DNA from 3 places in the Shewanella sp. 553 genome. Region 1 is predicted to be linked to each of the others. Evidence: predicted binding sites of a transcription regulator. Region 1 holds the regulator's gene; each other region holds the start of a gene.
What was found. Region 1 encodes sigma-54, which starts transcription at its own class of promoters, with help from an activator protein. Its sites were predicted from a motif close to GTTGGCACGNNNNTNGNNT; they were not measured.
Positions count from the first base shown of each region.

Region 1 (2,272 bases):
AGTTAACGTTATTAGCGCTCAAGGTAAAAGGCTAAACCGCTCTTACCTTGTTAAGTAGATCATTCGCCTTAGCGGTTTAATACCAGAGGCAGCTTTCTCACTTTAGAATTAGAAACAAGGGAATAGCAGTACGATGAAAGCGTCACTTCAGCTCAAAATGGGTCAGCATTTAACCATGACGCCCCAGTTGCAACAGGCCATTCGTCTGTTGCAACTCTCGTCATTGGAATTGCAGCAAGAGATCCAGCAAGCATTAGAGTCTAACCCTCTACTCGAGTTAGACGAGGAGCAAGAAGGCGCCAATATCGACTCAGAACAAGAGCGTAATGACAACTTCGACACCGATTACAATGAGCAACTGCAAGTCGACTCGAGTGAAGACAATTCAAGCTTAGAAACCTCCGATGCACTCAATCAAGACTCTATGCCCGATGAGCTTCCCGTCGACACCACATGGGATGAGGTCTATACCGCCTCACCCAACTCCAGCTCTGGTGCCATGCGCGACGATGACATGCCCTTTCAAGGGGAAACCAGCGAAGGCTTGTATGAACACCTCGAATGGCAAAAAAACCTCACGCCCTTTTCTGACAACGATCTTGCTATCGCCACCGCCATCATTGACGCCATAGACGAGCGCGGCTACTTGACGCAAACGTGCGACGATATTCTCGAAGCCATGGGCGATCCTGAAATCGAACTCGACGAAATTGAAGCGGTATTAAAACGGGTACAACATTTCGATCCTATCGGGATTGGTGCCAGAGACCTCAGCGAATGCCTGATGATCCAACTGGCCCAATACAACCCCGACACCCCGCATATCGACAACGCCAGACTCTTGATCCGTGATTACTTAGATCTTATCGCCGGACGAGACTTTCGCCTATTGATGCGTAAGACCAAGCTGAAAGAGGATGACCTGCGTGAGGCCATAGCGCTAATTCAAACCCTCAATCCGCGCCCGGGGCTGGCCATTACTGCCAGTCGCGACGAATACGTGATCCCCGATGTCACAGTTAGCAAGAAAAAAGGTCGCTGGGTGGTCGAGCTTAATCCCGATAGTATGCCTAAGATTAATGTAAACCAACATTATGCCTCGATGGCACGCAGCACCAAAAACCAAGCCGATGGCCAGTTTATTCGTGGTCACTTGCAAGAAGCTAAATGGTTTCTAAAAAGTTTAGAGAGCCGCAACGATACCTTGCTTAAGGTCACCAACTGCATTGTCGATTTCCAGCAAGGTTTTTTCGAGTTTGGTGAAGAAGCGATGAAACCTATGGTGCTTAATGATATTGCCGAAGCGGTCGAGATGCATGAATCGACCATCTCGCGGGTCACTACCCAAAAGTATATGCACACGCCAAGAGGGATTTTTGAGCTGAAATACTTTTTCTCCAGCCATGTCGGGACCGACGATGGTGGTGAATGCTCTTCTACTGCGATCCGCGCTTTTATTAAGAAGCTAGTCGCCGCAGAAAATCAAAAGAAACCCTTAAGTGACAGTAAGATGGCACAACTGCTGGCAGAGCAAGGTATCCAAGTCGCTCGACGCACGATTGCAAAATATCGTGAGGCGATGTTGATACCGCCGTCAAATCAACGTAAAAGCTTATAATCAACAACTGGAAACCGGAGGAATCACTTTATGCAAATAAATCTGACTGGGCACCACATCGAGATCACCCAATCTCTGCGCAACTATGTTGAAGAAAAGTTTACAAAGCTTGAACGGCATTTCGATCAGATCAATAATGTCCATGTGATATTAAATGTCGAAAAATTGATGCAAAAAGTTGAAGCAAAGTTACATCTCCGTGGTGGGGAAGTATTTGCAACATCAGAGCACGCGGACATGTATGCCGCGATAGATTCCCTGATCGATAAATTAGATCGTCAGGTCATTAAACACAAAGAGAAGCTAATAAAGCATTAACGATGGAACTTAGTACCATCCTGCGGCCGGAGTGCACAACCTGCGCCACTCCGGGCAGTAAGAAAAAGGTACTGGAACTTATCAGCGACTTGGCCGCTGTCCAGTACCCCACCCTTTCCTCTCAAGAGATTTTTGAAAGCCTTTTGGCGAGAGAGAAAATGGGCAGCACAGGTATAGGCAATGGTATCGCGATCCCTCACGGACGGCTGACGAATATTGAGAAGCCAGTCGCCGTATTGATTAAATGTGCTGAGCCAATCGCATTCGATGCAATTGATAATCAGCCCGTCGATATCCTCTTTGCATTATTGGTTCCTTCAGAGCAATGCGAACAGC
Region 1 is NZ_CM181701.1:494,362-496,633, reverse strand. It holds gene lptB (LPS export ABC transporter ATP-binding protein) at 1-2, shown strand, start outside; gene AC5YBZ_RS02310 (RNA polymerase factor sigma-54) at 134-1,618, shown strand; gene hpf (ribosome hibernation promoting factor) at 1,649-1,936, shown strand; gene ptsN (PTS IIA-like nitrogen regulatory protein PtsN) at 1,939-2,272, shown strand, end outside.

Region 2 (2,272 bases), 750 kb from region 1:
ATGCCACCAGCTTGGTTAACCGTTTGATAAAGCAAGTCTTCAAATACGGCGCGGCTTTTCTTGTAGCCAATGGTGCTCGCATTAGCCACGTTGTTAGAGATAACCGAAATATCGGTTTGCTGAGCATCTAAGCCTGTTTTACTGATCCATAACGCGGGATGCATAATCTATCTCCTAACTAATGCGCATTAATGTCGAAGAGGCTTGATCCATCTCTTCGGCCGTTTTCATCATCTTGACCTGCATCTCAAACTGACGCTGCAAATCGATTAACGACACCATTTCATCGACAGCATTCACATTACTGCCCTCAACGGCGCCACTCTCTACAAACACCTGCGCATTGGCAGGTGCGATTTCGCCAGAGATTTGACGGAACAGGCCATCTTCTCCGCGCATTAAATTTTGGTTACCTGGGTTAACGAGCTTGATCCGGCCAACCTCTTCAATCACTTCCGCTGTCGCCCCTAAAGGGCGCACCGAAATAATGCCATCTTGGGCAATTTCTATTTTTTCGATAGGCAGAGGTAATACGATGGGACCGGCATCCCCCATAATGGGATTACCACGGTCGTTTCGCAGCAAGCCGGTGTTATCTATGCTTAAGCTGCCTGAGCGGGTATAGGCTTCGCCACCGTCGGCACTCTGCACGGCAATCCAACCATCGCCTTTAACGGCAATATCCAGATCGCGGCCTGTGGTTTTTAGCGGTCCGCTGGCAAAGTTAGCCGATGGGCTTTCTGTCATCGAAAACACCCGTGTCGGCAAACCTTCACCAAAGGCTTGCATAGAGCGAGATTGTTCTAAGTCTGACTTAAAACCATCGGTATTGGCATTAGCAAGGTTGTTCGCACGTACCGCCAGCGAATTCATATTCTGCTTGGCGCCACTCATGGCGACATAAAGTAATTTATCCACTTGCTGCTCCGTCAATGTTTCAACTAAAACTGTCGTATCACAGTACAAAGCAAGCATCGTGCCAATAGCAAAAATCAATGAGAATGGAAGATCAATGGGATGCGAAGATAAATAATACGAAAAGAGGAGCAGTTCAACGAAAAGCGGCAGTGTGTTGCCGTTGCGGCAACACACTTAAGTCAAGCATTAACGGATCTGGAGTACCGTTTGTTGCAACGTATTATTGACCTCTAAAGTACGCGAGTTAGCCTGGAAGTTACGCTGCGCAGAGATCAAATCAACCAGCTCGGTGGTCAAATCAACGTTGGATTGCTCTAATGCTGACGAGCGAAGTCCACCAAAGGTACCGCTATTAGCCTCACCGGCTAACGCTGGGCCTGAATCTAAACTAGCCTTCCACGACGTATTACCCACCTGCGTTAAGCCTTGCTCATTAGAAAAACGGGCCAACGCCACGCGGGCTAAGGCTACCGTAGATCCGTTACTGTAACTGGCATTAATCAAGCCATCGACACCCACTTCTACATTGGTTAAGCGGCCAACAGTGGTGCCATCTTGGCTCAGCTCAGTCACCTCAAAAGCTGATGAATATTGCGTCGGATTATTAAAGTTAAGCGTTAGGGTTTGCGCGCCGTCAGTACCCGGGCCTAAGACATTAGCCCCGCCCACACCAAGCGCTTCGGTCTGTACTACGGCAGGGTCGCTACCGGTATAGGTGCCAGTATCGTTAAAAGACAATACAGAGCCTTTCCAACCACTGGCATTTTCGGCATTACCTGTCGCATCGGCAGTACCATCACCAGTGGTATCTCGCCCATAAGTCCCTACAGGGCCTGCAATATCGACCTGTTTACCATCGACGGCATAAAACGCCACCCAATTACTCTCACCATTGTGCGCCGCTTCTGGCGGGCGAACAAAGTAAGTGGTTAAAATCTGTGGCTCACCTAAGGAGTCATATATGGTCACAGATGTCGAATTATTAAAGGTCTCGGGCTTAGTGGGATCGAAATTCGCTGGATCGAGCGTATCTTCAGCGGCATTCAGGTTCATCTGAATGCCCACATCATTAGTCTTTTGTGGTTGACCTGCCGTATCGGGAATTTGCACAGGCTTAGTCGTGGTTAAACTCACTGATGTTGAATTGCCATCTTTATCGACTGGAAATGTCTGCAAGAAGTTACCTGACGAATTAACCAAATAGTTATTACCATCGACTTTAAACGCTCCCGCGCGGGTATAAGACATATCTTGCGAGCCCAATTCAGATGAGGTCACAAAAAAACCACCACCATTAATCGCCATATCGAGCGCGTTATTGGTAAACTGCATACTGCCTTGGTGGAACTGCTGC
Region 2 is NZ_CM181701.1:1,243,622-1,245,893, reverse strand. It holds gene flgG (flagellar basal-body rod protein FlgG) at 1-164, opposite strand, end outside; gene flgF (flagellar basal-body rod protein FlgF) at 175-918, opposite strand; gene flgE (flagellar hook protein FlgE) at 1,105-2,272, opposite strand, start outside.
Region 2: flgF (flagellar basal-body rod protein FlgF) is a predicted target of sigma-54. The motif match lies at 966-984, and genes of this name have one in related genera.

Region 3 (2,272 bases), 750 kb from region 1:
CCTGATGAGTTAGCCGCAGCAGTGAATAAGCACCTTAGTTTGTAATTTAAGCGTCGTTATACAAGCCCCTAACTTTACGTAGTTTATGCTTGTCTCAGTGTGTTAGCTAATGTATAACCCTGAGCTGTTTAATGCTTGCTATAGTAGTGTATGTTGTAGCCTGTTTTATTTTTTTGAGATTGGGATATCTAGGTGCCAAATAAATCACTTGCTGAAGCTGAGTACAACCAATTTAGGTTATTTCTGGAACAACACAGCGGGATCGTGCTGGGTGAAAATAAGCAATATTTAGTTCGTAGTCGCTTGGCACCGTTAATGGGGAAATATAATCTTCCCTCGTTATCTGAGGTGGTTAAACATTCGATGAAGCCGACGGAGCGGCAGTTAAGAGCAGAGGTTATCGATGCGATGACCACTAACGAAACCTTATGGTTCAGGGATCGTTATCCGTTCGAGTTACTGGCAAATAACTTATTGCCAGAATATACCCGCTTAGGCCGGCCACTCAAAATATGGTCGGCAGCGTGTTCGTCTGGGCAAGAGCCCTATTCGTTAGCCATGACCATTTTAGAATATCAGCAGCGTAAGCCGGGGGCTTTACCGGGGAGTGCATCGATACTGGCCACCGACCTCTCGCCATCCATGCTCGATAAGTGTAAGGCGGCGCAATATGATAATTTAGCGCTGGCGCGCGGTTTATCTGATGAGCGTAAACGACAATTTTTTGCACCCACAACCCCTGGCTCTATGGTGCTTAACGATAATGTAAAACGTCTGGTTAATTTCAGAGCCCATAATTTGCTTGAAAGTTATACCTTACTGGGTAAATTTGACATTATATTTTGCCGCAACGTACTGATCTACTTTGCACCTGAGGCAAAGGCCAAAATATTGCGGCAATTTGCTGCCGCTTTGAACCCCAAAGGGATCTTATTCCTTGGCGCTTCAGAGTCGATTGCCGGATTAACCGAAGAATTTGAGATGGTGCGCTGTAATCCTGGCATCTATTATCAAAAGCGTGGTTAACCTTAATCACCTCAGTTAGCTAAAATGCCAGCAATAAGCTGGCATTTTTTATCGTTCTGGTTTTTTATTCATCACTCTCTGCTCGTTTACATCTTGCTTGGCATAACAATTGCTTTCTTGTTGGTATCTGTATGAGGAGGCAATTTTATGGCGATCAGTTTTGATAAAGCATTAGGTGTACATCAATTCACTTTGGGTGTGCGTTCAACGCGTGCGCAGGTGATCTCATCTAATATTGCCAATGCCGATACCCCTCATTATAAAGCTAAAGATCTCGATTTTGATAAGGCGCTGCAAGCGGCGCGTACTCGACAAGGCGGTTTAGCCATGAGCCGCAGTGACGAACGTCATTTCGATTTAGCGGCTTTAAGTCAGCAACATGTGAGTTATCGCGTGCCCAATCAGCCGGATACGGGTGATGGTAATACCGTCGATATTCAGCAAGAGCAATCTGAATTTATGCAAAACGCCTTAGAGTATCAGATGTCGTTAGGCTTTCTTGACAGTAAATTTGCTGGGCTGAAAAAAGCACTTAAAGGAAATTAATGATGAGCTTATTTAATATCTTTGATGTTTCAGGATCGGGTATGTCGGCGCAATCTATCCGCCTTAATACCACGGCAAGTAACATTGCCAATGCCGATTCGGTTTCCAGTAGCATCGACCAGACTTACCGTGCTCGGCATCCTGTATTTGAAGCGGAAATGGCCAAAGCGAGTCATCAGCAACAAACCTCACAGTCGGTCAAAGTGGCGGACATTGTTGAAAGTGATAAGCCGCTGCAGAAAGAATATTCTCCTGATCACCCGTTGGCCGATGCCGACGGCTTTATTTATAAACCCAATGTGAATGTGATGGAGGAGATGGCGAACATGATCTCTGCATCGCGTTCGTACCAAATGAACGTACAAGTTGCTGAAGCGGCCAAGTCTATGCTGCAACAGACTTTGCGAATCGGCAAATCTTAGGAGGTAATGAGTGAGCCTCATTAATCCGTTAAGCAGTCAGTCTCCCCTGAGCAGTGAACAGCAAAGTGGGCAGATCACACCGCAAGCAAACAGCAGAACCAGTGCCATCACCGAGTCTACGGGAAATCCGTTTCTAGATGGTATTCGCTTACCTGAGGAGTCATCGATTCCTGAGGCAAATAATCAGGAGCTGACACAAGACGATTTTTTCTCTTTATTGAGTCAACAGTTGTCGATGCAAGATCCATTTAAGCCGGTGGATAATGACCAAATGATCG
Region 3 is NZ_CM181701.1:1,240,579-1,242,850, forward strand. It holds gene AC5YBZ_RS05535 (chemotaxis protein CheV) at 1-45, shown strand, start outside; gene AC5YBZ_RS05540 (CheR family methyltransferase) at 193-1,026, shown strand; gene flgB (flagellar basal body rod protein FlgB) at 1,174-1,572, shown strand; gene flgC (flagellar basal body rod protein FlgC) at 1,575-1,994, shown strand; gene flgD (flagellar hook assembly protein FlgD) at 2,005-2,272, shown strand, end outside.
Region 3: flgB (flagellar basal body rod protein FlgB) is a predicted target of sigma-54. The motif match lies at 1,123-1,141, and genes of this name have one in related genera.